4 regions of the Mesorhizobium sp. B4-1-1 genome follow, and region 2 is predicted to be linked to each of the others. Evidence: riboswitches for the same ligand, from Rfam matches in the RefSeq annotation. Region 2 holds a riboswitch; each other region holds the start of a gene.
The links. A riboswitch is a leader RNA that binds a small molecule or an ion and turns the genes downstream of it on or off. The one in region 2 is predicted to bind cobalamin.
Positions count from the first base shown of each region.

Region 1 (7,665 bases), on a different contig from region 2:
CGCTCAACCAGGATTCGCACGACCAGGTGCGGGCGCTGCTCGATCGCTTGGCGCCTGTCGACCAGGAGCGGCTGGTCAAGGCCATGCGCACCGTACAGGAGCTGCTCGGCGACAAACCCGAACCGACGGAAGCCTACATCCTGCGGCCGCTGCAGGTCGGCGACATCGGTTGGATCACGCGCCGCCAGGGCATGCTCTACACGCAGGAGTATGGTTGGGACGGGACCTTCGAGGCGCTGGTCGCCGAGATCCTTGGCGAATTCGTCAAGAAGTTCGATCCGAAGTGGGAGCGTGCCTGGATCGCCGAGCGCGCGGGCGAGGTTGTCGGTTCCGTCTTCGTCGTGCGCAAGTCGCCGGAGGTGGCGAAGCTCAGGCTGCTCTATGTCGAGCCATCGGCGCGCGGCCTTGGCATCGGTGCGCGCCTGGTCGACGAAAGCATCGCCTTCGCGCGCGCCAAGGGCTACAAGACGCTGACCTTATGGACCAATGACATACTGGGCGCGGCCCGCCGCATCTATCAAGCAGTGGGTTTCAAGCTGGTCGACGAGGAACGCCACCATTCGTTCGGCAAGGACCTTGTCGGGCAGACGTGGGATCTGGAACTTTAGCTCTTTGCCTTCTCCCACAAGGTGAGGGGAAGGCGCTCACCCCTTCACCGGCAACCAGATCTCCAACCCGCCATTGCCGGTGCGCGCGTCGAATTCGGGTCCATAGCGCTCGAATTCCGGCGCGTCGGCGATTTCGTGGCCGGATGGCGGCAGCCAGCTGTTCCAGATCGTGTTGATGGTCCGGCGGATGGCCGAGATGTGCTCGCGATGCGAGAACACCGCGTATTTCCGCGCCGGCACACGCACGCGATAGAAATCCTTCGGCAGATCGGAGAAATCCGTCACCTCGACCCCGACGACATAGTCGAAATTGCCGGCATCGTCGCCATTCGTGCACACGCCGTAGAAGACGCCAGGCACTTCGCCTGGAACGTTGCCGATATAGGGTGCGAAGCGCTGCCATTGCATTGGAATGCCGGCGCTGGTCTCGCAGCTGTAGCGCTCGCCGAGACCGGCGATGAGGAAGGGGCGGCTGGTCTCGAAGCGCGGCGGCTCGAGAGTGGTGAGAAGCGAACTGTCCATCAGAATGGGCTCCACGAGGTCGAGGTTTTGGGTCGAGCCTTGCGCGCGCACCAATTCCGGCGTGGTGCCGAACGCCTCGCGAAAGGCCCGCGTGAAAGCCTCATGCGAGCCGTAGCCGGCATCGAGCGCGACCGAAAGAATATCGGGCGCGCCGCCGGCCAGCTTGCGCGCCGCTTCGCTCAAGCGGCGCGCTCGCATATAACCCATGACCGATCGTCCCGTGGCGGCGCCGAAGGCGCGCGTCACATGGAAGCGCGACACGCCGCTGCTTGCCGCTATTTCGTCGAGGCTGATCGCGTCCGGCAGATGGCTTTCGACAAACCACAGCGCTTTCTCGGTCGGGTTCATGTTTCCTCGCATCTGGCGGGGCGACACTAGTCCCCGCACCGGCGGCCAGTTTGATCGAAATTGCGCTTCGAGCGAAGTCGAATGACGTTGACAAGCCAAGGCAGCGTATTCTATTTGGTAATGTTATTACATATCAAAACGAAGCAAGCGACTTGCGGCACCGACACGAGGATCCCGCCATGTCTTTCGCGCCATGGGCGGACAGAAGCCGTTGCGACTCGCACGCGGACAACCTACGATGGCTGCGTCATGGTCCCCGAGCCGCAAGGCGAGGGGTGAAAAGGGAACACGGTGAGATCCGGTCTGGATTGAACCCGTGGCTGCCCCCGCAACTGTGAGCGGCGAGTTCCATCCGAAACGCCACTGGCCGGCAAGGCTGGGAAGGCGGATGGCGCAACGACCCGCGAGCCAGGAGACCTGCCATCGACATGAGTTGACCGGACGGGGTGTGCCGGGAGGAGACGCGGGCGCCGGTCTTGTCGGCCGGCTCGTCCAGCATCCTTCCGTCGCCATTTTGGAAAGTGACGGAAATGTTGGACGCCTCGAGAACAATTCCAGGAAAAGTGTGTAGCGGTTTTCCGTCTGGAATTGCGTCAAAACAAAGAGATAGAGCGGTTCGCCGTTTCCGTGAAACGGTGAAACGCTCGAGCCATCGCATCATCGTCTGTTCTCTGTGTCGCGATACCGTGACCGGGCTGAGGTCCGGCGAGGGTTTGTGCGCCGACCTGCGTTCCAGGCTTTCCTTGCAACCGGCGCCTTCTTTTGCCGTCGAGACCATCGACTGCATGGCGGGTTGCGCGCGGCCGCTCACCGTGGCCTTCAAGGCGCAAGGCAAAGCCACCTATCTCTTCGGTTCCATCGACAGGGGCACCGACGCCGGCGCGCTGGTGGAATTTGCCAGGCTCTATGCCTCGCTGCCCGACGGCTGGTGCAATTCCGGCCAGCGCCCGGCAAGGCTCGCCGGCAAGATACTGGCGCGCATCCCCGCCGCGGGTAAGGCCAGGGAGCAAGTCCGGTGAGCGCGCCCCTGCTTGAAGCCCGCGATCTGGGCGCCACGGCAAACGGCCGGACGCTGGTCGAGGATGTCAGCCTGTCGCTGGCGGCGGGTGAGCGCCTCGCCATCATCGGCCCGAACGGCGCCGGCAAGACGACTCTGCTGCGCATGTTGTGCGGGGCGTTGTCGCCGAGCCACGGCGAGGTTCGCCTGGCCGGGCGCCGGCTGGATAGGATCACCGCCGCCGAGCGGGCGCTCAGCATCGCCGTCGTCGGCCAGACGGACCAGCCGGATCCACGGCTGGCGCTCATCGACTATGTCGAGCTTGGCCGCGTCCCGCATGCCGGCCTGAGGCGCCGGCACGACGACCGCGACATCGTCGTCGAAGCACTGCGCCGGACCGGGCTCTTGCCACTGCTCGCGCGCAGCATCGGCTCGCTCTCCGGCGGCGAGCGCCAGCGCGCGCAGCTCGCCCGTGCCATCGCGCAAGAGCCGAAGATCCTGTTCCTCGACGAGCCGACCAACCACCTTGATCCGCGCGCCCGCGCAGAACTGCTCGAACTGGTGGCCGAATTCAGCATGACCGTGGTCGCCGTGCTGCACGATCTCGCCTTGGTGGCGCCCTTCGCCACCAACGTCGCGGTGATGAGCAACGCCCGGCTGCACGCGCTGGCGCCGCCCCGCGAGGCGCTGGCGCAGCCGCATATCCGCGAGGTTTTCGGCATCGACGTGCTGCGCCTGCGGCACCCGACCGAGGACCGCGAGCTCACCGTCTTCGAACTGCCCACGCGCGCTTCCTCGTCATCCTGAGCCTGCCCAACCCAAACAAGGAGCACCACCCCGTGAAACGCCTCGCTTTGTCGTTTGCCTTCTCGCTTCTCGCCTCGGCCGCCTTCGCCTTCCCGGTCACCGTCGACAGCTGCGGCAAGCCGCTCACCTTCGATGCACCGCCAGAACGCGCCGTCATCCAGGACCTCAACATGGCCGAGATGGCCTTCGCGCTGAAGCTGCAGCCGTCGATCGTCGGGCTTACCGGCATCACCGGCTGGTACAAGGTCGGCCCCGAGTTCAAGGCGGAGCAGGGCTCCATCCCGGAGCTGGCGCCAAAATATCCGACGCTGGAAAACCTCGTTGCCGTGCAGCCGGATTTCTTCTTCGCCGGCTGGTACTACGGCATGAAACCGGGCGGCGAGGTCACGCCCGACACGCTCGCCCCGCACGGCATCAAGACGCTGGTGCTGACCGAAAGCTGCGTCCATCTCGACAAGAACCGGCCCGCCGCCTCGATGGACTTGCTCTATGGCGACGTCGAGAAGCTCGGCAAGATCTTCGGCAAGGAGACGGAGGCCGAAAAGCTGGTCGCCGGCTGGAAGGCCGAGCTTGCCGATATCACCGCCAAGGTCGGCGACCGCAAGGGCACGCGCGTGTTCCTCTACGATTCCGGCGAGGACAAGCCCTTCACCGCCGGCAAGTTCGCCATTCCCAACGCCATGATCGCAGCCGCCGGCGGCGAAAACATCATGGCCGACATGGAGACGAGCTGGGGCAACACCGACTGGGAGACGGTCGCCTCGCGCAATCCGCAGTTCCTTATCCTGCTCGATTACCAGGATGGCGGCGGCTACAGGAAGCTGCTCGATTTCCTTAAAGTCCATCCGGCCATGAAGGAGACCGACGCTGTCAGGAACGAGCGCTTCGTCGCTCTGCGCTACGCCGAGCTGACGCCCGGACCCGCCAATATCGAGGCGATCGGCAAGATCGCCAGGGCCATGCATCCGGAAGCGTTTTAGGTCTGGGGTTCTGAAGGGGTGGGGATGGCTTCATTGACGGATCGTGTGCCTGTGAATCGACCGCTTTGGAGATTGGCCAAAACACTCGCGACTTCGTCATCCACGGGCGGAGCAAGGAGCGAAGCGAGGCGGCGCAGACCCAAGGATCCATTCCGTGACGCCGAGGCGTTGCCGCTGCTCAGAATTCCGCACCGTGGCACTTCTCGTGCCAGGTCACGGCATCTACGCGACGGAGCTTCGCGCCTGCTTCGCCCCGGAATGATGGGTGGACGGCCCCTTGCGGCATCGACGAAGTCGCGGATGCCTCGGCTAATCCCGAACGCCGGTATCGCGGCGGCAGGTCCCACGCCGTGAATCTGCGCCGCCGATCGTTCGCTTTGGCCATGATGCTTGGCGCGACGCTGCTGGTCGCGCTCGGGCTGCTTTCGATCGCCTATGGCTCGACGCTGATACCTCTGCGCCAGGTCGTTGGCGCACTGGCGCATGCGGCCGGACTGGGCAGCCAGAGCCCATCCGGCCCGGTCGGCAGCATCGTCGTCGACCTGAGGCTGCCGCGCACGTTGCTGGCGATCGCCGTCGGCGCCGGCCTTGGCGTGGTCGGCGCGCTGCTACAGACGGTCACTCGCAACGACCTCGCCGATCCGTTCCTGTTTGGCCTCTCCTCGGGCGCGGCGGCGGGCGCGGTCTCCGTCATCACCGTATTCGGCGACACGTTCGGCGTCTGGACGCTGCCGCTTGCCGCCTTCACCGGCGGCGTGCTGGCGGCGGCGATTGTGCTTCTGCTGGTGTCGCGGGTGAAGGGGCAGGGGCCCGAGCGGCTGATCCTGGCCGGCCTCGCCGTCTCATTTCTATTCACTGCCTTGACCAACTATCTCGTGTTCGCCGGCGACCAGCGCGCCGCCCACTCGGTGTTGTTCTGGACCATGGGCGGGCTCGGTCTTGCCCGCTGGGACAATATCGGCCTGGCGGCGCTTGGCGCTGGCATCATCCTCGCCTATGGCCTGTGGAACCACCGCCGCTTCGATGCTTTCCTCGCCGGCGAAAGCGCCGCCGAGAGCCTTGGCGTGTCGGTGGCGAGGATGCGCCGCGCGACATTCCTCGTCGCCGCCCTGGCGACCGCCATTCTCGTTGCCGTGGCCGGCGTCATCGGCTTCGTCGGCCTGATGATCCCGCATCTCAGCCGGCCGCTCTCCGGCCCCTTGCATCGCAATCTGGTCATCGCCTGCGCGCTGTTCGGCGCCATCCTGCTGTTGGCGAGCGATCTGCTGGCCCGCACGCTTTTGCCACCGCAGGAACTGCCGATCGGCATCATCACCAGCTCGCTCGGCGCGTTCTTCGTCGTCATCTTGCTGATGCGTAACCGGCTCTGACCGGTTATTAAACCGTCCAGAAATGGTGCACGATGTGGAATAAGATCGGCGCAGCGAAGACCAAGCTGTCGGTGCGGTCGAGCATGCCGCCATGACCTTCGATCAGGTGGCCCCAATCCTTGACGCCCTGGTCGCGCTTGATCGCCGAGGCGACGAGTCCGCCGAGAAATCCCATCGTGCAGGCGACGAAGGCATCGGAGCTATCTTCACCGGACGCTAACCATCGACGCATCGGATCCCTGATATCTCGATTTGCCGGCTTCTTGCACAAAGCATCCACTTGAATAGTAAGCACGCTTATTATATGTATCGCTCATGGTTTCAGATGGTATCGACAGATTGGGGTTTTTGATCCACGACGTGCAGCGCCTGATGCGCAAGCGTTTCGAGGTGCGTGCCAGTGGGTTGGGCCTTTCCTCGGCGCAATGGCGGCTGATGGTGCGCGTTGCCAAGGAAGAAGGCATCACCCAGGCGCGGCTGGCCGAGCTGCTCGAAATCGAGCCGATCAGCGTCTCGCGCCTCGTCGACCGCATGGAGGAGGGCGGCTGGATCGAGCGCCGCCAGGACGCCACCGACCGGCGCGTGCGCATGATCTTCCCGACCGACAAGGCGAGCGCCGCTTACGCCGATGTCAAAAGCCTTGCCGGCGAGGTCTATGAGGAGTCGTTGACCGGTGTTTCGCCCGAAGAGCGGCGCATCCTGATCCGGGTGTTGGACACCATCGTGCGGAACCTGACGGACGGCGAGGCATCGTCCCTCGAAAAGATAAAGAGCAGGGAAGGGGCAGCGGCATGAGCGCGGTAGCCAAGCGGGAAGACGACAACGTCACGAAGCTGAGTGCGCCGGCGCAGCCGGTCGCTGAGGCGCCCGCACAGCCGGCGGCCACTCCTGTCGCGGTGGCGCCTGCGCCGCAGCCGGCCCCGGTCGCGCCGACGAAGAAGCGCCGCCCCGGTCGCTTCCTGTTGATGGTCGCGCTGCCGCTGGCCCTGCTCGCCGGCGGCGCGTATGTCTGGGTGACGGGTGGGCGCTATCAGGAAACCGAGAACGCCAATCTGCAGCAGGCCAGGATTTCGGTCGCCTCCGACACGGCCGGTCGTATCGTCCAGGTCGGCATTGCCGACAACCAGATGGTCAAGCAGGGCGACCTTCTCTTCGTCATCGATCCCGAGCCTTACAGGATCGCGCTGGCCCAGGCCGATGCGGCGGTCGCCGCCGCGCGCCTCAACGTCGAGCAGCTGCGCGCCGCCTACAGCCAGGCGACGGCGCAGGAAAAATCCGCCTCCAGCGAAGTCGACTATGCGCAGTCGCAATATGGCCGCGCCGCCGATCTCGCGCAGAAGGGCATTAACGCCAAGTCCTCGCTCGACCAGGCCCGCAACGACCTCGACAAGGCCAAGCAGCAGCTGGCCGTCGCGGAGCAGGGCATCGTCAGCGCCAAGGCGGCGCTCGGCGGCAATCCGGACATCGAGACCGACAAGCATCCGACCGTGATGGCGGCCTTGGCCACGCGCGACAAGGCCGCCTACGATCTGGCGCAGACGACGGTGAAGGCGCCGGCCGACGGCGTCATCTACCAGGCCGCGTCCTTCAAGGTCGGCCAGTATGTCTCCGTCGGCACGCCGCTGTTCGCGCTGGTCGAGACCGGCGACACCTGGATCGACGCCAATTTCAAGGAAACCCAGCTCACCAACATGAAGCCGGGCCAGAAGGCCGAGATCGTCGTCGACACCTATCCGGGCCGCACCTTCGAGGCGATCGTCACGGCGATCGGCGCCGGCACCGGCGCGGAGTTTTCGCTGCTGCCCGCGCAAAACGCCACCGGCAACTGGGTCAAGGTCACGCAGCGCATTCCCGTGCGGCTGGAACTGACCGATCCCGATGCCAAGATGGCGCTGCGCACCGGCATGAGCGCCACCGTCACCGTCGACACCGGCGTGGCGCGCGGCCTGCCGTCGATCTTCGGCCACGCCGCGGCAGGGGAGCACGCGCAGTAACGACAGCGAGGCCCGTCGCGACGCGGCGGGCATTGAGGG
Region 1 is NZ_VFTH01000014.1:35,043-42,707, reverse strand. Features, by position in the region: gene FJW10_RS19545 (bifunctional helix-turn-helix transcriptional regulator/GNAT family N-acetyltransferase) at 1-608, shown strand, start outside; gene FJW10_RS19540 (AraC family transcriptional regulator) at 645-1,478, opposite strand; cobalamin riboswitch at 1,712-1,918, shown strand; gene FJW10_RS19535 (DUF1636 family protein) at 2,114-2,497, shown strand; gene FJW10_RS19530 (ABC transporter ATP-binding protein) at 2,494-3,282, shown strand; gene FJW10_RS19525 (ABC transporter substrate-binding protein) at 3,315-4,262, shown strand; gene FJW10_RS19520 (iron ABC transporter permease) at 4,646-5,632, shown strand; partial or broken gene FJW10_RS19515 (phosphatidate cytidylyltransferase) at 5,640-5,816, opposite strand; gene FJW10_RS19510 (MarR family transcriptional regulator) at 5,948-6,427, shown strand; gene FJW10_RS19505 (HlyD family secretion protein) at 6,424-7,626, shown strand.
Region 1: it holds a riboswitch for cobalamin, as region 2 does, so the genes downstream of both, FJW10_RS19535 (DUF1636 family protein) here and FJW10_RS16015 (DUF1636 family protein) in region 2, are expected to answer to the same signal.

Region 2 (7,665 bases):
CGAGGTTAGACACCGGGCCGGCGCTTTCCTTGCCGAGCAGGAGATCGACGCACTGGCGCATGATCCTGGCCGACTGGCGCATCTCTTCCATGCGCACCAGGTAACGGTCGTAGCAATCGCCGTTCTTGCCGATCGGGATGTCGAAATCCATCTCGGAATAGCATTCATAGGGCTGCGACTTGCGCAGGTCCCAGGCGGCGCCCGAGCCTCGCACCATCACGCCCGAAAAGCCCCAGGCCCAGGCGTCGGCCAGCGACACGATGCCGATATCGACATTGCGCTGCTTGAAGATGCGGTTGCCGGTCAAAAGCGCATCGAGATCGTCGATCGACTTCAGGAACGGATCGATCCACTTGCCGATATCCTCGACCAGCTTCTGCGGCAGGTCCTGGTGCACGCCGCCCGGCCGGAAATAGGCCGCATGCATGCGCGAGCCGGAGGCGCGCTCGTAGAACACCATCAGCTTTTCGCGCTCAACGAAGCCCCACAGCGGCGGCGTCAGCGCGCCGACGTCCATCGCCTGTGTCGTCACATTGAGGATGTGCGACATGATGCGGCCCATCTCGGAATAGAGCACGCGGATCAACTGGCCGCGCTTCGGCACCTCGATGCCGAGCAGCCGCTCGGCGGCCAAAGCGAAGGCATGCTCCTGGTTCATCGGCGCGCAATAGTCGAGCCGGTCCAGATAAGGCACGGCCTGCAGATAGGTCTTGGCCTCGATCAGCTTTTCGGTGCCGCGGTGAAGCAGCCCGATATGCGGATCGACGCGGTCGACCACCTCGCCATCCAGCTCCAGCACCAGCCGCAAAACGCCATGCGCCGCAGGGTGCTGCGGACCGAAGTTGATGTTGAAGTTGCGGACGGAGGTTTCAGCCATTGTGGCGCCTCTGGCGAAGAGTCAGTAGTGAGTAGTGAGTAGTGATCATCAATCTCAATGCCTGCTTCATTCCGCCTGCTTGGCCTGCACGGTTCTGATCAGAGATCGCGTCATTTTTCCAATCTCTTCGCACCGCAGTAGCAGTTCAGTCTCGTTGTCTCTTGCCAGCATACCGATCCGGCACGCCAGCAATATGTGTGTTTCCAGTTCCTTCAACGAACCCTGTGCCATGCGCAGAAATTGAACGAAAGAACCTCTATTCTCGCGACCGTACCCCTCAGCGATATTCGCGGCGATAGACACCGCCGAGCGGCGCATCTGGGAGGTCATTCCATAGATCTCGTCTCTCGGAAAACCTTTGGTGACGCGGTAACAATCCTCGGCAAGGACCATCGCCGATTGCCACACCACCAAGTCGCGATAAGATTCGATCTTTTTTCCCAATTCCTTCCCTACTGACTACTCACTACTTCCGTACTCACTGCTTCGCCTTCTCATCCCCGGGCAGGACGTAGTCCGTCCCTTCCCAAGGAGAAAGAAAATCAAAATTGCGGAATTCCTGCTTGAGCTCGACCGGCTCGTAGATGACCCGCTTGGCCTCGTCGTCGTAACGAACCTCGACGAAGCCGGTCAGCGGGAAATCCTTGCGCAGCGGATGGCCCTCGAAACCATAGTCGGTGAGAATGCGGCGCAGGTCCGGATGGCCCGAAAACAGCACGCCGTAAAGGTCGTAGGTCTCGCGCTCGAACCAGTCGGCACCGGGATAGACGCCGGTCAGCGACGGCACCAGCGTCTCTTCGTCGGCCTGGACCTTGAGCCGGATGCGCACATTCTGCTTCGGCGACAACAGGTGATAGACGACGTCGAAGCGCCTGGCGCGCGACGGGTAGTCCGCTCCGCAGACGTCGATGATCGAGATGAATTGGCAGCGCGGATCGTCGCGCAGGAAGGTCGCCACCTCGATGAGATTGCCCGGCTCGACGGGCACGGTCAGCTCGCCATAAGCAAGCACGGCTTCGCCAATGCGGCCGGAGAGCTTCTCGCCGAGATAGGTGGAGAGTTCGTTCAACGCCAGGGTCATCGGCTCACCGCTCGATCGTGCCGGTGCGGCGGATCTTCTTCTGCAGAAGGAGAATGCCGTAGAGCAGCGCTTCCGCGCTCGGCGGACAGCCGGGCACATAGATGTCGACCGGCACGACGCGGTCGCAGCCGCGCACCACCGAATAGGAATAGTGGTAATAGCCGCCGCCATTGGCGCAGGAGCCCATCGATATGACGTAGCGCGGCTCCGGCATCTGGTCGTAGACCTTGCGCAGCGCCGGCGCCATCTTGTTGGTCAGCGTGCCGGCGACGATCATGATGTCGGACTGGCGCGGCGACGCGCGCGGCGCGACGCCGAAACGCTCCGAGTCATAGCGCGGCATCGAGGTGTGGATCATCTCGACCGCGCAGCAGGCGAGACCGAAGGTCATGAACATCAGCGAGCCGCTGCGCGCCCAGGTGATCAGCGCTTCGGTCGAGGTGACAAGGAAACCCTTGTCGGCCAGCTCATTGTTGATTTCGAGGAAGAAGGGATCGTCCTCCCCCACCGGCCTGCCGGTATTGGGGTCGATGATGCCCTTGGGCTTCGGCGCGACGAGGGTGCCTGAACTGTCGTTCAATCCCATTCCAGCGCTCCTTTTTTCCATTCATAGGCAAAGCCGATGGTCAGCACCGCCAGGAACACCATCATTGACCAGAAGCCGAGCATGCCGACCTTGGAGAAGGAGACCGCCCACGGGAACAGGAAGGCGACCTCGAGATCGAAGATGATGAACAGGATCGACACCAGGTAGAAGCGGATGTCGAATTTCATACGGGCGTCGTCAAATGAGTTGAAGCCGCATTCGTAGGCGGAAAGCTTTTCCGGGTCGGGATTGCGGTAGGCCACCAGGAACGGCGCTATGAGCAGCGCAAGGCCGACGACCAGCGCCACGGCGATGAACAGGACGATCGGCAGATATGAACTCAGGAGTGCGCTCATGCGGCGGCTTTCCTTAGGCGGGCAGTTCACTTTGATTACAGCAACGAACTCTAATGCGGAAGCGTGACAGTTTAACCGCTGAACCGTTTTAAGGGGGCCCATGCTGCAACGCGGCGAGGGTTAGCGCAGCGGTTTCGGTGACGCAAGTCAAACCTTGTTCAAATCGCGGCCCTGGACGCCTTATCGGAAGAAACTGGTCCGATCCGCTCCTGTTTGATTTCCTTCGCTTTTTACTCCACTTTTCTCTCCTGACATATCTCCCGCCATTTGCCTGCTAGCATCGTCGGAATCACCGGCTAAAAATGCGGCAAATGATCAGGGCAAGGACGCCTCGATGAAGGACAAGATTTCGCTGGCCATGGCGAGGCGCATTGCGCTCGGAGCGCAGGGATTCAACGACCCTAGGCCCGGCGGCGTTCCGGATCGCCGCCACCTTGCTCGCGTGCTTTCACGAACCGGCCTGTTGCAGATCGATTCCGTCAGCGCCGTGGTGCGTGCTCATTATATGCCGCTCTATTCTCGCCTCGGCCCCTACCCGCTTGCGCTGCTCGACAACGCCGCGGTCAGCCGCAAGCGCGCGGTCTTTGAATATTGGGCGCATGAGGCGTCGTTCCTGCCTGTCGAAACCTACCCTTTGATGCGCTGGCGCATGCTGCGCGCCGAGCAGGGCGACGAGATGTATCTCGGCCTGGCGAAATGGGGCCGGGAGCGCAAGGCGATGATCGACGAGATTTATGCGCAGGTCGCCGAACGCGGACCGATCGCCGCGTCCGACATCGAAGGCCACAAGGGCAATGGCGGCTGGTGGGGCTGGAGCGAGGCCAAGCACGCATTCGAATGGCTGTTCTGGGCCGGACGCATCACCACCGCCTACCGGCGCGGCTTCGAACGCTATTACGACCTGCCCGAGCGCGTTTTGCCGCAGGCTGTGCTCGACCTTCCCGTACCCTCGGTCGAGGACGCGCATCGCGAATTGCTGCGCATCTCGGCCCGCGCCCATGGCATCGCCACCTATGGCGACCTCCGCGACTATTTTCGTCTCGCGCCGGGCGATACGAAAGACCGCATCCAGGAACTGGTCGAAGCGGGCGAACTGCTGCCTGTGACGGTGGAGAGTTGGGACAAGACCGCCTATCTCCACAAGGACGCCCGCTTTCCGCGTCGGATAGAGGCACGCGCCCTGCTCGCCCCGTTCGATCCATTGGTTTTCGAACGCACGCGCACCGAAAAGCTGTTCAATTTCCGCTACCGTATCGAGATATACACGCCGGCCGAAAAGCGCCAATACGGCTACTACGTGCTGCCCTTCCTGCTTGGCGACCGCATCGTCGCCCGCGTCGATCTGAGGGCCGATCGGCCGGCAAGCGTGCTGCGCGTCCATGCCGCCTACGCCGAGACCGGCGCTCCCGCCGAAACGGCGGTCCAACTCTTCGACGAACTGCAGCAAATGCAGGGCTGGCTCGGCCTGGGAGCGATCGAAGTGACGCCGGCCGGCGACCTGGGACCGGCGCTGGCCGACATCGTGATGTCGTAGCCGTGCGTTGACAGGCACCCGGCCGTAAGCCTAAATCCGCCGCAGACGGTCTTCTCCCGGCAAAGGGAGGAGCCAAGAGGGAATGCGGTGCGGGCCAACACCCAAATCCGCGGCTGTCCCCGCAACTGTAAGCGACGAGCCCCGGCCGAAAACCACTGGGATGTTCCCGGGAAGGCGGCATTCAAGGCGACGACTCGCGAGCCAGGAGACCTGCCGTCTGAGACTTTAAGTATCCGAATGCCCGGCGGGTTTTCCGGGCAAGGAGCCTGGTTTTGGATCGCAACGGCAGTTTCCCGGCAAATAGTGCGGATATTTCGTCCGAGCCCGACGCGCTGGCCGGCGTGACCGTCATCGTGTGCTCCTCCTGCCGCGACGAAACCGGCTCGGATGCCCATCCGCGTGCCGGCGCGCTGCTCGCCGAGGACACGCGCCGGGCTGCCTCCGGCGAAAACATCAACATCCGCACCGTTGAATGCCTCGGCAATTGCAAGCGCCGGCTCAGCGCCGCGCTGCTGCGCGACGGCTGCTGGAGCTACGTCTTCGGCGATCTGAATGCCACCAGCGGCACCGACCTCGTTGCCGGCGCGAAACTCTTCGCCACCTCGACCGACGGCCTGATTCCCTGGCGCGGCCGGCCCGATTCTCTCAAGCGCGGCCTCGTTGCCCGCATCCCGCCCCTCGACATGCTGAAGGACCGACCATGAACGCTTCCGTTTCCCGCGTGCCCTGTACCGTCGTCACCGGCTTCCTCGGCGCCGGCAAGACGACGCTGATCCGCAACCTGCTGGAGAACGCCAAGGGCAAGCGGCTGGCGATCATCGTCAACGAGTTCGGCGATGTCGGCATCGACGGCGAGATCCTGAAAGGCTGCGGCGTCGACACCTGCCCGGAGGAAAACATCGTCGAGCTCGCCAATGGCTGCATCTGCTGCACCGTCGCCGACGATTTCGTGCCGGCGCTCGACCAGATCCTGTCGCTCAACCCCAAGGTCGATCACATCCTGATCGAGACCTCCGGCCTCGCTTTGCCGAAGCCGCTCGTCCAGGCTTTCCAGTGGCCGAGCGTGAAGAGCCGCGTGACGGTCGATGGGGTCATTGCCGTGGTCGACGGTCCGGCGCTGGCCGACGGCCGTGTCGCTTCCGACATGAATGCCCTGCAGGCGCAGCGCGCCGCGGACGTGACGCTCGACCATGACGATCCGGTCGAAGAGGTATTCGAGGACCAGATCGCCTGCGCCGACCTGATCATCCTGTCGAAGAGCGACCTGATGGATGCGGCCGGGTCGCAGCGTGCGAACGCCGTCATCGGCAAGCATGTCGCGCGCGCCGTGAAGGTCGTTCCGACCGCGCAGGGCAAGGTCGACCCGTCGGTAATGCTCGGCCTCGGGCTCGCCGTCGAGGACGACATCGAGAACCGCAAGACCCATCACGACGACGAGCTCGACCATGAGCACGACGATTTCGATTCCTTCGTCATCGACATCCCGTCGGTCGCCAATCCCGACGAGTTGGCCGAGCGCGTCGCCCTTGCCGCCGAGCAGGAAAACGTGCTGCGCGTCAAAGGCTTCGTCGAGGTTGGCGGCAAGCCGATGCGGCTTTTGCTCCAGGCCGTCGGCCCGCGCGTCAACCACTATTACGACCGCGCCTGGACGGCCGAGGACGACCGCCGCTCGCGGCTCGTCGTCATCGGCCTCAAGGGACTGAACCGCCCGGCGATCGAGCGTATCCTCGCCGGCTGAGGCCAACACCAAAAAACGATGCACATCCTCGCCACCACATCCGCTTCGCTCGACGATCTCGCCGAGCCGATCGACCTCAGGCAGACGCCTGCGGATGTCGTGGCCCTGTCCTTCACCGACAGCGATCTCGCCGGTCTGGCCACCGCCTGGAAGGCCGATGCGGAGCGGCTACCCTCGATGCGGCTGGCGGCCCTTCGCGACCTTCGCCATCCGATGTCGGTGGATCTGTGGATCGACAGCGTCGCCCGTCACGCCAAGGTCGTCCTGGTGCGCATCCTCGGCGGCTTTGAGTGGTGGCGTTACGGCTGCGACCAGCTCGCCGCGGTCGCGCGCGACCGCGGCATCAAGCTGGCGCTGCTGCCCGGCGAAAGCCATGACGAGGACCAGCGGCTGATCGAAGCCTCGACCCTGCCGCGCGCCGAGATCGACGCCCTGCTCGGCTATTTCCGCGAGGGCGGCCCGGCCAATATGAGCGCGCTGGTGCAAAGGCTGGCGCGACTTGCCGGGTCGGATGCGGCCGTGGCCGAACCGGTCAAAGTGCCGAAGGCGGGGTACTATCGGCCGGGGCTGGGAGTCGTGGAGAAGCCTGAGATCATCGATGTCGGCGATCCGTCGCCCCCCTCTCTGTCCGGCCGGACAGAGAGGGGGGCGACGGAACTCGGCGCTGGCAACCTCGTCGTCCCCATCCTCTTCTACCGTTCCATGCTGCTTGCCGCAGACATCGCGCCGATCGACGCGTTGGCCGAGGCGTTACATTCGCAAGGCATGGTCCCTGTGCCGATCTTCGTTTCCAGCCTCAAGGATCCGGCGTCTCTCGCCTTCGTCGAAAACGCGATCGCCTCGCTGAATCCCGCCGCCATCGTCACCGCCACCGCCTTCGCCTCCGGCGCGGAACCCGGCGCCGAAACCCTGTTCGACCGTGCCGGTGTGCCGGTGTTCCAGGTCATCGTCGCCACGACAAGACGCGAGGTCTGGGAGAAGAACCAGCGCGGCCTGGCGCCTGCCGATCTCGCCATGCATGTCGTGCTGCCCGAGCTCGACGGCCGTATCCTTGCCGGCGCGATCTCGTTCAAGGGCGAGGTCGAAACCGACCCGGCGCTCGCCTTCCGCGCCTTCGCCAACCAGCCCGAAGCGGACCGTGTCGCGCAGGTTGCCAAGCGGATCGCGGCGTTTATCCGCCTGCAACGCACGGAGCGGGTCGAGCGCAAGCTGGCCATCCTGATCCCGGATTATCCGAGCGCGCCCGGGCGGACCGGCTATGCCGTCGGGCTTGATGTGCCGTCAAGCGTGCTCGCCATGCTGCATGACCTGAAGGAACAGGGCTACGTGGTTGAGGGGATTCCGCAATCACCACGGGAGTTGCTGGATGTGTTGGAGGTTGGTGGGTTTGGCCTTGCCCTGCAGGACTACCTCGACCTTTCGGACGAACTCCCGGGGGTAGCGCGTGATGCAGTAGAGGCGGCATGGGGCAAGGCAGAACGGATAGATTGGCG
Region 2 is NZ_VFTH01000010.1:86,777-94,441, reverse strand. Features, by position in the region: gene FJW10_RS16045 (NADH-quinone oxidoreductase subunit D) at 1-877, opposite strand, end outside; gene FJW10_RS16040 (four helix bundle protein) at 944-1,321, opposite strand; gene FJW10_RS16035 (NADH-quinone oxidoreductase subunit C) at 1,356-1,958, opposite strand; gene FJW10_RS16030 (NADH-quinone oxidoreductase subunit B) at 1,963-2,544, opposite strand; gene FJW10_RS16025 (NADH-quinone oxidoreductase subunit A) at 2,535-2,900, opposite strand; gene FJW10_RS16020 (winged helix-turn-helix domain-containing protein) at 3,235-4,434, shown strand; cobalamin riboswitch at 4,464-4,667, shown strand; gene FJW10_RS16015 (DUF1636 family protein) at 4,707-5,138, shown strand; gene cobW (cobalamin biosynthesis protein CobW) at 5,135-6,172, shown strand; gene cobN (cobaltochelatase subunit CobN) at 6,191-7,665, shown strand, end outside.

Region 3 (7,665 bases), on a different contig from region 2:
GGGCCTCGAAGGCCATGCCGGCCGACATCGAGCCGTCGCCGATGACGGAAATCACATTGTTGCGGCCGCCCGACAGGTCGCGCGCCATGGCCATGCCGAGGCCTGCCGAGATCGAGGTCGACGAATGCGCGGCGCCGAACGGGTCGTATTCGCTCTCGGCGCGCCGGGTGAAACCGGAGAGGCCGCTCTCCTGGCGCAGCGTGCGGATGCGCTCGCGGCGGCCGGTCAGTATCTTGTGCGGATAGGCCTGGTGGCCGACGTCCCAGATCAGCCGGTCGTTCGGGGTGTCGAAGACATAATGCAGGGCAACCGTCAGCTCGACGACGCCGAGGCCGGCGCCGAGGTGGCCGCCGGTCTGCGAGACGGCGTCGATAAGCTCGGCGCGCAGTTCCGCGGCAAATTGCGGCAGCGCGCCCTCATCGAGCGTCCGCAAATCCGCCGGAATGCGGACTTTGTCGAGCAGCGGCGTGTCTGGCTTCACTCGGGCGCGTCCTGCGTCAATCGATCGACACGGCGCTATCAGCAGATTGCGCCATAATCATGCGCGGAATAGGCCGCCGGCGGACGAATGTAAATGCGCGCCAGTGACGCGCAAGCGGACCCTAATTCTCCGGCAGCGGGATGAACTCTTCTTCATCGCCGGGAACGATATCGAAGCGGCCTGTCTTCCATTCCTGCTTGGCCTGCTCGATGCGTTCCTTCGAGGACGACACGAAATTCCACCAGATATAGCGCTTGGAGCCGAGCGAAGCCCCGCCGAACAGCATGAAATGCGCGCCGCGCTCGGAGGAAACGATGATCTCCTCGCCCGGCTTGAACACCAGGAGCCGCTCGGCCGGGAAAATATCGCCGGCGATCGAGACGTCGCCTTCCAGCGTGTAGATGGCGCGCTCCTCGGCATCGGCCGGGATCTTCACGCTCGCGCCCGCCGCCAGCCTGAGATCGGCGTAAAGCGTGTCCGAGGCGGTCGCCACGGGCGAGCGCAGTCCTGAGAACGCGCCAATGACGACGCGGCCGCTGACACCCTCGGCATCGATCTGCGGCAAGCGGGCCACCGACGTGTTAGCGAACACCGGGGCAATCTCCTCCTTGCCGTCGGGCAGCGCCAGCCAGGTCTGCAGGCCAGAGACCGACATCGGCGCGCCGCGCAGTTCCTCCGGCGTGCGCTCGGAATGAACGATGCCGCGCCCGGCTGTCATCAAATTCACGTCGCCCGGCGCGATCACCATTTCGGTGCCGAGCGAATCCCGATGCCTGATCTTGCCGTCGAACAGATAGGTGACGGTGGAAAGCCCGATATGCGGATGCGGGCGCACGTCGAGCGCATGGCCGGCGCGCAGGATCGCCGGCCCCATGCGGTCGAAGAAGATGAACGGCCCGACCAGACGGCGCTTCGCCGTCGGCAGGGCGCGGCGCACCTCGAAGCCGCCAATGTCCTTGGCGTTGGGGACGACCATCAACTCGATCTGGTCGCAGGCGAAGGCATCGCCCGGTTCAGGATCGTTTCCCGGAAAGAAGCTCATGTCGGATCCTCAGGCGAAACGCAGCGCCGACCTGGCCTTCGCCTTGGCAGCTTCTTCCTCGCGATTGCGCGGTTCCTGGTTGGTTTCGAGCGAATCGATCAATTCGCGCGCGATAGCTGTGATCGCCTCGACCGCATGGTGGAAGGCATGCTCGTTGCGCTTGGAGGGCTTGGTCGAGCCGCTCAGCTTGCGCACGAATTGCAGCGCTGCGTCATGCACTTCGTCATTGGTCGCCGGTGGCTCGAAATTGGCCAGGGTCTTGATGTTGCGGCACATAGCTTGAACTCCTTACCTGCTTTGTCTGCCTCACCGTCGTCCAAATTACTCTGCGTCCAACGGCTCCGTTCCTACCGGCTTGCCGTCGCGCGACAGTCTGATCTTCTCGACCTTGTCCTCGGCCGCTTTCAGCAGCCGGTCGCAATGCGCCTTCAGCGCTTCGCCGCGCTCATAGATCTTGATCGACTGGTCGAGCGGGACGTCGCCACGCTCAAGATCATCGACGATCTTCTCCAGCGCGTCGAGCGCCTGTTCGAAGCTCATCGCCTTGACGTCCTCATTGTCTTCCAATGCCATACCCTATCCCTTCATCAGCCGCCCGACATGGGCGGCGACTGAAAATGCCAGTCCCTGCAGATCGTAGCCGCCTTCAAGCAGGCTGACGAGCCTGTTGGAGCTGTGGCGGCCGGCGCGTTCCATCAATTGCCCGGTTGCCCAGTCGAAATCGTCCTCGGTCAGATTGATCTCGGCCAGCGGATCGCGGTGGTGCGCGTCGAAGCCGGCTGAAATGATGATCAGGTCCGGCGCAAAGGCATCGATGGACGGCAGCACACGCGACAGGAAGGCGTCGCGGAACAGGTCGCTGCCGGTCTGCGGCGCGAGCGGCGCGTTGATGATGTTGCCGGCGCCGGTTTCGCTTTTCGCTCCGGTGCCGGGATAAAGCGGCATCTGGTGCGTCGAGCAATAGAGCACCGACGGGTCGTCCCAGAAAATGTCCTGCGTGCCGTTGCCGTGGTGGACGTCCCAGTCGACGATGGCGACGCGCTCGGCCTGATGCTTCTTCTGCGCGTAGCGGGCGGCGATCGCGGCCGTGTTGAACAGGCAGAAGCCCATCGCGGTGGTCTTTTCGGCGTGGTGACCCGGCGGACGGGCGGCGACGAAGACGTTTGCCGCGCGGCCCTCGAAGACGTCGTCCACCGCCGCGTTGGCGCCGCCGATCGCCGTCACCACGGCCTGCCAGCTTTTCGGGCTGGCGCTGGTATCGGCGTCGATCGACACGATCCCGTTCTCAGGGATCGCCGCGCGCACGCGCTCGACGAAATCCTCGGGATGCGCATAGAGGATCGTTTTCTCATCGCCTTCCGGCGCCTTGACGCGGTCGAGCGCCGAAAAAGCGTCGTCGTCGAGCACGCGTTCGATGGCGCGCAGGCGGTCGGGCCGCTCGGGGTGGCCGGGCGGCGTGAGGTGTTCCAGGAAGATCGGATGCGTGTAGAGACGGGTGGCCATGGCGCCTAATCTAGGCACCCGCGGCGCGGATGACCATGTTTGGAAAGCCGAATGGCTGGGGAAAATTGCGCCAGCCCGTGTCGCTGGCGCCATTGGCGCGGCTTAGGCTACGCTGTAAAGTCTCCTCGCTGCCTGGTGCCCGCGACGCGGGAGAATCGGGAACACGGTTGAACTCCGTGGCGTGCCCAACGCTGTGAGGGGGACCGCGCCGGCAAAGCCACTGTCGATGACGGGAAGGCGCCGGATGCGGGAGGATCCCGAGCCAGAAGACCGGCCCGGCAGACATGGTTTTCCGCTTGGTCAGGCGGGAAATTGCTTGTCGCAAGGGGAAAAGCGATGACGGCAGCAGCGATCGCCGCGAGCGGCGACGACTTTGACCAATTGGCGCGCGACGCGGTCTATCGGGCGATGTTCACCAGGCGTGACGTGCGCAGCCATTTTGTCCCCGACGATCTCGACGACAGCGTGTTGGCGCGGCTGATCACCGCCGCGCATCATGCGCCGTCGGTCGGCTACATGCAGCCGTGGAACTTCATCGTCATCCGCGATGCAGGCAGGCGTCGGCAGGTGCGCGACCTGTTCCTCGCCGCGCGCGAGCAGGAGCTGCCGGCGATCGAGGCGGAACGGCAGGCGCTGTACCGAAAGCTGAAGCTCGAGGGCATCTGCGAAAGCGCGCTCAATCTGTGCATCACCTGCGACCGGCAGCGGTCGAAGGATTCGCCGCTCGGGCGCTGGCACAATCCGGAGATGGACCTCTACAGCACCGTCTGCGCGGTGCAGAATTTCTGGCTGGCGGCGCGGGCCGAGGGTGTCGGCGTCGGCTGGGTCAGCATCATCGAGACGGAAGCGCTGAAGCAGCTCTTGTCGATCCCGGAACATGTGACGCCGATCGCCTATCTCTGCGTCGGCCGCGTCTCTGCCTTCGCGCCGAAGCCTGACCTCGAGGCGCATGGCTGGGGAAAGCGCCTATCGCTGCCGGAGCTTGTGATGAGCGAGACTTTTCGCGGCGCCGGCGAGGCGCCGCTCAAATCGGCGATCGCAAGGCTAATGCATGTCGCGCAAAAGTGACCTCGGTTTGCGACAACGACATGCATCAAGCAACGACCTAAAGCGCGTCGCGTGAATCCGTTTCGACGCGACGCGCTTTAGGCCGTCCTTCGAAATCCTGATCAGGCGGCCCGGGGCGTATCCCAGCGCGAGCCGCCGCCGAAGGAGCCCAGCGCCTTGTCGCGCAGTTCCCTGAACTTGGACGAGGCCTCGGCCAGCCGGGGGTCCCATTCGGGATTGGGCACCTGGCCCTCGATGGCTGCGAAATAGACCTGCATCAGCGAGGCAATGGCGAAGGGCTCGATGAAGGCCGCCTTGAAGGCCCAGGCAAAGACGATGGCCAGCACGAAAGCCCAGCCGGCAAGCTGGCCCGGCATGACCCAGAGGATCGCGGCCGCGGGCGCCAGCATCAAAAGGAAGATGACGAAGGACACGCCCCACATGATCGCCGCCAGCCAGACGGCGTTCTTGACCATGTGCTTGCCGTTCTGGGCGTAGAGGACGACGCCTTGCCTGGCCGTCTCGAAAGGCGTGCTCGATTTGATGCGGATGTTGTAGCCGAGGATGATCTCGTCGACATAGGTCAGCGAGATACGGATGATGGTGTTGATGAAGCCGACCAGGCCGCTCAGACCCGGGATCGGCAGGAAGGCGGCTATGCCGCCGATCAGGCCGGTGATGGCGCGGATGGCGCCCTTGACCAGCTGGTCGACGACGAAAAGGATGTTGGCCTCGGCGAAACGCTGGGTGACCACTTCCTTGGCATAGGCGATCTGGTTCTGGCCGTCAGGGACATCGTGGCCGTCGATCAGATGCACCATGACGGCGATATGGCCCGCCTTCAGCACATAGAGGATGTATTCGCGGATCCAGTAGACAGCGATCGAGACGACCCCGAAGCCGACCACGCCGCCCCAGAGCGCGAAGGACATCGGGCCGTCCGGATCGGTCGAGATGTGACCGGCGCCGTAGCCGACGCTGGCGCCCGTGCCGGTCGCCATGATGTAGGCTACCGTGATGCCGAAATAGACGATCATGCGAAAGACGATGAACAGCCACGTCCGTATCATGATGGACACCGACCTGCCGATGCTGAAGTCCCACATGCCCCGAACCCCACACCTTCAGAGAATGGCCGGGGAGGATGCGCTCGCCCTATTGATTGTCAATCGCGGCAGGGTTGCACCGATCCGAAACCGGTGCACAACCCTATGCTTGGTTACCCAAGCGTGCCGTCAAACCCTCTTGCGCAAGCCTTCGAGCAGTTGCTTGAACGCCGCGATCACCTTCTTCGACGTCGCTTCGGGATCGTTCGAATTGGCGATGCGCTGCGCGGCCTGGCTGCTGGCGCCATTGATCAGCCGTGAGGTCGTCTCAGGATCAAGCTCTGGAACGACCACCCCCTCGTCCTGCAGCTTCGTCAGATGATCGGTCATCGAGGCGGTGCAAGCGCTGGCATTCGGCCACTGCGCCGGGTCGCCGAGCACCGCCGGGCCGTCGCGGAACATGATGCGCTGGATTTCCGGCTCCAGCGCCATCTCGATATAGGTGGTGCATTCATCGACGAAATGCTGCCAACGGGTCGGCGCCTTCGAAGCCACCTCGTTCACCCGCACGGCCATTTCGCCGTCGATCTCGGCGATCACCGCCTGCAGCAGCCCCTTCTTGTCGCCGAAATGATGGTAGAGCGCGCCGCGCGTCAGGCCGGCCGACGCGGTGAAATCGTCCATCGAGGCTTCGGCATAGCCGATCGTGCCGAAGGCGTGGCGGGCGGCCGCGATCAGCTTGGCGCGCGTTTCGGCGATCATCTCCTTGCGCGGTCTGTGCATGGCTCTGGCCCTACTCACATACGCCTCGTATGCCAATTGACATACGAGGCGTATGAACTATCTCACATTCATACGCAGCGTATGTAGTTTTAGTATGCACCCTTGTCGAGGAGCAGGATCATGCGAAACCCCTATACGGACATCTTTCGGGCTCCCGGCACGAAAGGCTTTGCCGCAGCCGCCTTCATCGCGCGGCTGCCGATCGCCATGGCGCCGATCGGCATCGTGGCGATGCTGTCGCAGACGCATGGCGAATACTGGCTGGCCGGGGCGGTCTCCGCGACCTACGCCCTTGTGAATGCTGTTTTGTCACCGCAGATCTCGCGATGGGTGGATCAGCTTGGCCAAAGCGCGATTGCCCTGCCGACCACGCTCGTCTCGGTGCTTGCCTTCACGACATTGATCGTGGCGGCCAACCAGCACTGGCCGGCCTGGACCCTGTTCGGGTCGGCGCTGCTTGCCGCCGCCATGCCCAACATTCCGGCGCTGGTCAGGGCGCGCTGGACCGAGATCTTCCGCGATCGTCCCGGGTTGAGCACCGCCTTCGCGTTCGAATCGGCCGCGGATGAACTGGTCTATGTCGCCGGCGCCTCGCTGTCGGTGGGCTTGAGCGCGGCGCTGTTCCCCGAAGCGGGCATGGTGGTCAGCACATTGCTGCTCGCGCTCGGTTCGGCGGCATTCCTGCTCCAGCGTTCGTCCGAACCGCCCATCCGCCCGGCGGAACATGGCGCGACCGGTTCGGCGATCCGCCTGCGGCCGGTGCAGATCATCACCTTCGCGCTGATCTTTGTCGGCGCGACCTTCGCCACCACGGAAGTCACCACCGTCGCCATCACCAAGGCGCTCGGCCAACCGCAAGCGGCGAGCCTCGTCATCGGCGTCTATGCGCTGGGATCCTTCGTGCTCGGCATCATCGTCGGCGCGCTCAGCCTGAAGGCGCCGCTGCAGCGGCAGTTGGCTGTCGCGGTCAGCGTGATCGCGGTCACCACGCTGCCGCTGCTTTTTGCCGACACGGTGCCGACGCTGGCGCTGGCCGTCTTCGTCAGCGGCGTCGCGATCTCGCCGACCTTCATCACCGCTTTCGGCCTGATCGAGCGCCACGTGCCGCCGGCAATGCTCACCGAAGGCGTCACCTGGGTGACCACCGGCATCGGCATCGGCATGGCGCTGGGCTCCTTCGCCGCTGGCTGGATGGTCGACAATTTCGGTCCGCAGAACGGGTTCTGGGTGTCGGTGGTGGCCGGGGCGATCGCGCTGACCACCGTGCTTGCAGGGCAGTGCCGGCTGGCGACGGGCGATTGCGACGCGGACAGGGGCGTAGCGGTGGTGCCTGCGGAGTGACGCTTAGTCGGCCGTCCGATCATCATCGCAGACGTTGGCAGTTAGCCGAGGCCTCCGCGACATCGTCATCCACGGGCGGAGCGACGCGAAGCGGAGCGCAGACCCGAGGATGACGAAGTTCCGGAGGCTTCGGTCAATCAGCAACGCGGGCAGAGCTGCCAGCGGGATGGTACGTCAGTCCTTCGACAGACTACAGAATCTCGGTCTTGGCGATATGGATGCCGAACCCTTCGAGGCCGACATAGTGGCGCTCGCGCGAGGCGATCAGGTTGATCGAGGAGATGCCGAGGTCCTTGAGGATCTGGGCGCCGAGGCCGATCTCGCGCCATTCGTTCTCGCGGCGGCGGGCTTCCTCGTGGTCCTCGCGGTCGCCGCTCGCCGGGCGCTTGCGCTCTTGGTGGGCGACGCCGACCGAACCCTCG
Region 3 is NZ_VFTH01000003.1:94,831-102,495, forward strand. Features, by position in the region: gene dxs (1-deoxy-D-xylulose-5-phosphate synthase) at 1-481, opposite strand, end outside; gene FJW10_RS05205 (pirin family protein) at 603-1,523, opposite strand; gene FJW10_RS05210 (DUF2277 domain-containing protein) at 1,533-1,799, opposite strand; gene FJW10_RS05215 (exodeoxyribonuclease VII small subunit) at 1,845-2,096, opposite strand; gene FJW10_RS05220 (histone deacetylase family protein) at 2,100-3,026, opposite strand; cobalamin riboswitch at 3,143-3,320, shown strand; gene bluB (5,6-dimethylbenzimidazole synthase) at 3,363-4,094, shown strand; gene FJW10_RS05230 (hypothetical protein) at 4,196-5,179, opposite strand; gene FJW10_RS05235 (TetR/AcrR family transcriptional regulator) at 5,309-5,902, opposite strand; gene FJW10_RS05240 (MFS transporter) at 6,023-7,243, shown strand; gene ribB (3,4-dihydroxy-2-butanone-4-phosphate synthase) at 7,434-7,665, opposite strand, start outside.
Region 3: it holds a riboswitch for cobalamin, as region 2 does, so the genes downstream of both, bluB (5,6-dimethylbenzimidazole synthase) here and FJW10_RS16015 (DUF1636 family protein) in region 2, are expected to answer to the same signal.

Region 4 (7,665 bases), on a different contig from region 2:
CAGCACCGCCTTCAGCCGTCATGTCGGCCAGCCACCCGGCCGTTATGCCCGGTCGGCGGCGCACTAGGTTCCGCATGTCGACTGCTGTCGCCGCCACGGCAGCGGGCTCGCGGCGGCCGGTTTGATCTACCTAACGCTGATCAGAGCCGTGCCGACGATGGCCAGCAGCGCGCCGGTCCAGGCGGCCGCGGTCGGCCGCTGACCGCTGCGCAGCCACAACATCGGCAGGATGATGACCGGCGTCATCGAGGACAGCGTCGAGATGATGCCGGCATTGCCGGTGCGCAGCGCGGCCATCAGGCAGGACATGCCGAGCGAGGTGCCGACGAAGGCGGAAAGCACGGCGAGCCCGACCGTGCCGAACCGGACGGCCTCCCGCTTGCCCCTGCCGAACGGCGTCGCGGCGAGCGCGATGAACAGGATCACGGCTAGGCCCGAGCGCAGCGCCATGGCGCTGAACGGCTCGACGCCGGCGGCCATGGCCGGCCGCGCCAAAAGGGTGCCGATCGCCTGGCCGAATGCGGTCGTGACGCCGAGCACGATGCCTGGTCCCAGGCGCCCGGTGAGCGGCGGGCCGGGCGCGGTGCTGACCGGCACGGTGGAAGGGGTGAGGACCGGCATCGCCGGCGCCAGGTCGCCGCGCATGAGGAACCGCCGCGGCATGCCGATGGCAAGCACGATGCCGGCAAGCGCCAGCGCCACGCCCAGCGCCTGCCAGCGGCTGATGGTTTCGCCGAGCACGAGATAGCCGAGCGCCAGGGCGAAAGGCGAGGTAAGCGAGAAGAGCAACGCCGTGATACGCGGGCCGACCGAATAGATGGTGGCGAAATAGGTCGTGCTGGCAATGCTGATGCCGGCGAAGCCCGATCCGGCAAGCAGCCAGAACTCCCTTGGTCCGATCGTGTGCCAGCCGCCGATCGCCAACGACACCGAGCCGGTCATCACGAAGGTCGCGAGCATCTGCCAGCGGGCAAGCTGGAGCAGGGGAACGCGGCCCTTGAGCTCGCTCAGGAACATGGAGCTCAGCGCGCTGCACAAGGCGGCGGTGACGGCGAAGGCTTCGGGGGCGAACATGGCTGGCGGCTGCGAATCCGGGAACCGGACAATTGCCGATGCTTACGCCGGCGCGCAGCGCTCGGCTAGGCCGCGCGGGCGCGCGGCGTGCCGAAGATGGACCATGCGGCGACGACGAGCGCCGCCATCGTGGCAAGCAGCACGCAGAGGCTCGGCAGGTGGAAGACCATGTCGCGCCATCTGGGCTCGACGACGGCGCCGGTGCTGAAGGCCTCGCCGCTATACTGGCACAGGATCCACGACGCGCCGCTGCGCACCATGTCGGCGTCGATATCGGAGATTAGTGCTTTCGCGTTGCGTTCGGCTGAGGGCATCGTCGCCATATAAGTGAGCAGCGCCTTGGCGGTGGCGAGGTAGGCGTGGCTGCATTCGTTGAAGGGGCTCTCCTCGTCGCCGAGGCTGCCCGGCATCAGGCCCCAGAGGCAATAGGTGAATTGCAGATTGCCGTGATTGTAGAGCCGCCGGAAGGTCGGGTCGGTCGCGGTCTGGCGCTGGGCGAGCTCGAGGATCTCGCCGCGGTAGCGCGCGATCACGGCCATCTGGCCGTGGGTCAGGCTCGGGATCTGGATGCCGGGAGGAGGCGGGGCGAAGGATCCGCTATGCGCTTCGGCGGGTGCTACCGCCGTCATGATCGAAAGGGCGGTTGCCAAAAAGAAAATGGCCGCCAGGGCAAGGAACCGTGGCGGCCGACGCATCGGATTTCAGGCGAAGCGGCGGGCAGGGCTGCGCTGGTCGCGCGCCGCGACCACGCGCTCGGCAACCGCGCCGAAGCCGAGCCCGACGACGGTCCATAGCACAAGCTGGATGCCGAGCGAGGCGACGCGGAACTGCCACAGCACCGTCGCCGAGAAGTTCTCCGGTACTTCGTTGATGTCGGGCAGGGCTGCCTTCACCAGCGCGAAGACCACGAGGAAGGCCAGCCCAGCCACGATCGAGGCGTTCCAGGCGCCGAGCCGGGTCCACAGCCGCTGCGCTAGGCCGACCGCCGCCACCATCGCCGCGATCGAGACCACGATCATGATGAAGAACAATTCCGTGCGGTAGCCGATGGTCTCGGCATTGCCGACCGCGGGCGGGTTGGCCGGGTATTTGAGGCTGGGCACCACGATCACCGCCAGGAAGCCGAGCAGCGCTATGAGCGCCGAAGTGCCACGGGGCCCAAGCGAACCCAGCCGGCCATAGGCATAGGCGAAGACCAGCGAGAACAGCCCGCCGAGGGCGGCGCCATAGACCAGCACGCCGGTCGCGAGACCGATGCCGGCCTGCGTGACCCGGCTGACCATGTCGGGCTGCGGCGCCTCGCCGGCCGCCTGGGCCTGCTGTTCCTCGAAGGCGATCGCCTTGTCGACCTGCGGCTCGCCATAGACGCGGGCGAAGGCGAATGCCAGAATCCCCGCAACCAGCCCGACAAGCATGCCGCGCAGCAAAAGTTTTCCGACCATGTCGTTAACCCTCTAAGCAATTCCAGGGAAAGTGCGTAGCGGTTTTCCCGTCCGGAATAGCGTTAAACCAACCCAGCAATTCCAGGAAAACTGCGTGCCGGTTTTCCGTCCGGAATCGCGTTAGACCAGAATCGAAGCGAGTTCAGCGATGCTGACCCCGTCTTAGTGGCAGGGGAAGCCGAGCAGGTGGCGGCCGTCATGCACGAATTCGTGCACATAGGTGCCGCGGATCAGCGACGTCGCGCCTTCTTCCGCCCCGACGAAATAGATCGCCAGCATCAACAGCAGGCCGGCGAAGATGGCCCAGGGCAGAAGCTCGCGAACCGGAATCGCAACCGGACCGTAGCTGGGGGCGAAGGTGGTGTCGGACATATTGACCTCCCGTGGGATACTGCGTCCCGTTGATCGAACAATGCTGCGGAATAAGGCCTGACTTTCGGCTGGTGCCGATCACAGTGGCGCGACCGTGCCGGACTCGCACCGGCTTCCAATCCCGTATAGCGCTAAAACACTTGTCAGCACTTCGTTCGCCTGTCAACGACATGTAATGGCCAACACGGCTTCGCGCGGCCGAAATTTCACTGGACCAGGGAGTTTTGGGATGCTCGCCCGCCTTACGATGATCGCAAACGGCGCGACGCGGTCCATGCGCAAGAGGCGCTTTCCGAGTGACGAGGGGCTGGAGCCGCAAGCCATCGACCGCGCCGCTGCGCTGGCCGTTTCGCTGCGCCGCGCCGACCGCGTCTGGACGAGTCCGGCGCTTGCCGCGCGGCAGACGGCCGAGGCGCTCGGCCTCGAGGCGACGGTCGAGCCGCTGCTTGGTGAGCAGGACTTCGGGCGCTGGGCCGGCAAAGGCTTCGAGGAGGTGCAGGCAGAGGATCCGGAAGGCATGGCGGCTTGGTTCGCCGATGCGGACGCGGCGCCCCATGGCGGCGAATCGCTTGCCGCCGTCGCCCGGCGCGGCGCCGCGCTGATGGAGCGCCTCGCTTCCGAGAGCGGTCATACCATCGGGCTCACGCACGCCCTGCCGATCCGCGCGGCCATGGTGCATGTTCTGGGCGCGCCGCTTTCCTCGGTCTGGAAGATCGACATCGAGCCGCTGTCGCTCACCGAGTTCCGCGGCGACGGCCGCCGCTGGGTGCTGCATGCGAGCGGTGTCATCGTCTCTGGTTGAACCCTCTGGGCGTGAAAGATCCCGATGAACGCGGTCGGCCTATGAAGCTGCCGTTCCGCGTTTCAGTGATTGCTAACGGAACGGAAACGCCTCGCTGCTATGGTGCTGCCCGGTTGCGAGGAGAGCCTTGCCTGAGGAGCCCGTCGGATATGGCCAATTTTCCCGAGACCGAGCGCCGTCTTCATGCGCGCGAATTCGTGCTCAAGGAAGCCACGATCATCGCCGCCGGCGTTAGGATCGGCTGCTCGGTCAGAAATCAGCACGAGCAAGGTGCGGAATTGCGCATCGGCGCCGATGTGGAGATCCCAGACCGCTTCCTGCTCGAGGTCCCGGCCGACGATACGGCCTATCGCGCTTGGGTGCGGTGGCGGCGCAACGACCGCATCGGCGTGGCGCTCTACAGCAACGCGCCGAAAGACTGATACGCGGGCTCGCCGCTCAGCAATTCCTGATTTGATCCTGCCCAAGGCGACGTGCAACCTGGCATATCGGGAACGCAGCCGCCGCGAGCGCGTCCACTGCCGGACCAGCAGGGATTTGCGAATGAGCAGGACAGCCGTTTGGGTGGCGCTGCTCGCTTACCTGTTGCAGGCCGTGCTTCCCACCTCAACTCGCGCTCGATTTAATATGGATCAACTCCGCCCCTTCGCTTTCAGACTCCGCGCCGCCTGCTCGATCGCCGCGCGGTCGTTGCCCAGCCGGTCGAGCAGTTCCTGCGCCTCATCGCCGGAAATGCCGGTGCGCATGGCAAGCGCCTCCACCGTGAGCACATCGGCGCTGTCGATCTCGCGCGTTTCGGGCAGAGCATCGTCCGCTGTCAGCGGCAGGGCCGCCTCGCGGTCGATCTCCAACTCGGCCTGTTGCCAGTGCCGTTCGTGATTGCCGAGGATACCGCCCTCGCGTTGAAATATCTCATAGGCACGCTGCCTGATCTTCTCGGTCCGATCGTCGTCCATTGCCGTTCCTCCTTGCGTGTCACGAGAACGCAGGACAGGGCGGAACGATCCGTGGCATCGCGAAGGTGATCGACCGGCGCTGTTCCAGGCGCGTCCGCTCAGGGCCCGTAGATGGCGACCGGCTTGCCGAACATGCCGGGCTCCGGTTTCACGCCCAGCCCCGGCCGTTGCGGTACGGCGATGTGGCCTTGCTTGATGACGATCGGGTGCTTCGCGTCGAAATGGCCTTTGATGTATTCCTGCGCGATCCAGGCGCCTTCCATGCGGCGCGGCTCGACCGTGGCGGCCAGATGCACGCAGGCCGCCGCGATGATGTCGCCGCCCCAGGCGTCGTCGCAGCTGTGCGGCAGCGAACGGATGGCGCAGAGATCGCGCACCGTCGTCATCTTGGTGAGGCCGCCAAGCCGCGTGACCTTGAAGCCGAAGCCGTCGGCGATGCCGAGCGAGATCGCGCGCAGCACGGCGTTCTGGTCCTCGGTGCTTTCGTCGAGATAGACCGGATGCGTGATGCGGCCCTTCAGGGTCGCGATCTCGTCCATCGTGTTGCAGGGCTGTTCGAAGACGAAGGGGATTTGCTGGCAGAGCCGGTCGAGGTGTATCGCGGCGGCGACCGTCAGGCCGCGGTTGCCGTCGACCGCTAGCCGAGCCTTGTAGCCGACCGCTTCCCAGACCTTGTGGACGACGGCCACGTCTTCTTCCAGGTTGCGCCCGCCGATCTTGATCTGCAGGCGCGGATAGCCTGCCTTCACTTTGTCGGCGGCGATCCGCGCCGTCTCGTCCGGCGCCCCGACGATCAGCGAATAATAGGCCGGCACGCGGTCGGTCAGCGCGCCGCCCAAAAGCGTCGAGACCGGTACGCCGAGCTTTTGGCCGAGCAGGTCCAGGAACGCCATGTCGAATGCGGCCTTGGCGTAGCCGTGCCCGCTGAGCCGCTCGTCCATCTGTTTCGCCAGCAGCCTGATCGAGGCGATCTCCGAGCCGATCAGACCCGGCGCGATTTCGGCGATCGCGGCGCGGGCGCCAAGCGCATGATGCGGCTGGTAGACCGGGCCGATCGGACAGGTCTCGCTCCAGCCGGCAAAACCATCATCGGTGACGATTTCGACCAGTGTGGAGTCCAGCGCCTCCACGTCGGCGCTCGCCATGCGGTAGACACCGCCTTTGACTGGCAGCTGCGCCGAATAGACGTTGATGCGGTCGATACGCATACGGGCTTCCCTCCGAAGGACACGTCGGTAACGGGGCCTTCGCAGGCCCCGCCTATTACATCCGCGCCCTGGCCGAGGTCGGGTCGTAAGGCGAATCCGCGATCACTTCGGCGGCCTTCCATTCGCCCAGGATCGCGACGTCGAGCTTCGTGCCGGGTTTGGAAAATAGTTCGGGCAGCAGCGCCAGCGCCACGTCATGCCCGAGCGCATAGCCGTAGCCGCCCGACGTGATGCGCCCGACCAGCGCGCCGTCGCTGTAGAGTCCTTCATTGGCAAGGGAGCTTGCGCCTTCGGTGTCGATCCTGAGCGTCACCGAGCGGCGCTGGTCGTTGCGCTCCTTGTATTTCAGCACCGCGTCGCGCCCGACGAAGTCGCCCTTGTCGAGGCGGATGAAGCGCTCCAGCCCGCTCTCCAGCGCGTTGAGCTCGGGATTCATGTCGCGGTACATGGCGCGATAGGACTTCTCGAGCCGGAGCGACTCCAGCGCGTGCAGCCCGACCAGCCGCAGACCGTGCTTCTCGCCTTGCTTCAAGATCGCGTCGAGCAATTGACGCTGATAGGGCAGGGGATGGTAGAGCTCCCAGCCCAACTCGCCTTCATAGTTGACGCGCAGCAGCCGCACGTCGCTGGCCAGAGCCACATTGCCGGTCTTGACGCCGAACCACGGAAAACTTTCGTTGGAAAGGTCGATCTCGGTGAGCGGCTGCAGCACCTCGCGCGCCTTGGGTCCGACGACCGTGAAACAGCCGCGATCGTTGGTGACGTTCTTCAGGCTCACGCTGCCATCGGCGGGGAGCAGCCTGGACAGATCGTCGAAGTTCCAGCGCTCGGCGCGCGGCGTCGAGATCAGGTAGAACAGGTCATCGCCGAGGCGCGCCACCATATATTCCGCCTGCACGCCGCCGTTGGCGGTAAGCTGATGCGCCAGCGTCACCTTGCCGACCGCCGGTAGACGGTTGGCGATGATCCGGTCAAGCCAGGCGGCCGCGCCTCGTCCCGACACTTCGAACTTGGTCATCGGAGTCATCTCGACCAGGCCGACGGCGTTGCGCACAGCGAGCACCTCCTCGCCGACGAGGTTGCCCTTCGGCGTCCAGCGCCAGCTAAACTGGTCCTTGGCCTCGACCCCGTCGCGCGCGAACCAGTTGGGCATCTCCCAGCCATTGAGCACGCCCCAGACGGCGCCGAGCTCGGTCAGCCTGTCATAGGAGGGCGCGGTCTTTTGCGGCCGCGCGGCGGGCATGTCCTGTCCGGGATATTTCTGCTCGGCATGCGTGCCCCAGGCCTCGCGCACCTTTTCGCGCGTCCATTCCTTGTTGGCGTAGTCGCCGAAGCGGCGTGGATCGAGATCGGAGGTGTCGATACTGTTGCCGCCTTCGACGATCCGCTCCGACAGATTATAGCCGATCGTGCCGCCCCACAGGATGCCGCCCGGCACGCCTTCGGCCAGCCACACATTGGGCAGGCCCCAGGCCGGACCCATCAAGGGCAGCTCGTCCGCCGTCATCTGGAAGGGGCCGCGCACATTGGCCTTGATGCCGACGCGTCCGAGCGCCGGGACGAGCTGAAGCGCCTGTTCCCAGTTCCACGCCACCGCGTCGAAATCCTCTTCCAGCAGGTCGGCGCCGAACCAGGACGGCACGCCATCCTCGGCGAACAGCTTCAGGTTGGCAGTGCGTTCGTAAGGTCCGAACATCAGGCCGTCGCCTTCCTCGCGCAGATAGCCCTCAAAACCTTCGTCGCGCAGGATAGGCATTTCGGGCCGGCCAGCGCGTTTGCGCTCGACCACTTCCGGCACGGCTTCGGTGATC
Region 4 is NZ_VFTH01000008.1:62,519-70,183, forward strand. Features, by position in the region: gene FJW10_RS13405 (AraC family transcriptional regulator) at 1-67, shown strand, start outside; gene FJW10_RS13410 (DMT family transporter) at 127-1,074, opposite strand; gene FJW10_RS13415 (hypothetical protein) at 1,140-1,724, opposite strand; gene FJW10_RS13420 (CbtA family protein) at 1,776-2,516, opposite strand; gene FJW10_RS13425 (CbtB domain-containing protein) at 2,679-2,888, opposite strand; adenosylcobalamin (AdoCbl) riboswitch at 2,889-3,032, opposite strand; gene FJW10_RS13430 (histidine phosphatase family protein) at 3,118-3,690, shown strand; gene FJW10_RS13435 (PilZ domain-containing protein) at 3,732-4,112, shown strand; gene FJW10_RS13440 (DUF2934 domain-containing protein) at 4,323-4,646, opposite strand; gene FJW10_RS13445 (mandelate racemase/muconate lactonizing enzyme family protein) at 4,745-5,854, opposite strand; gene FJW10_RS13450 (FAD-dependent oxidoreductase) at 5,910-7,665, opposite strand, start outside.
Region 4: it holds a riboswitch for cobalamin, as region 2 does, so the genes downstream of both, FJW10_RS13425 (CbtB domain-containing protein) here and FJW10_RS16015 (DUF1636 family protein) in region 2, are expected to answer to the same signal.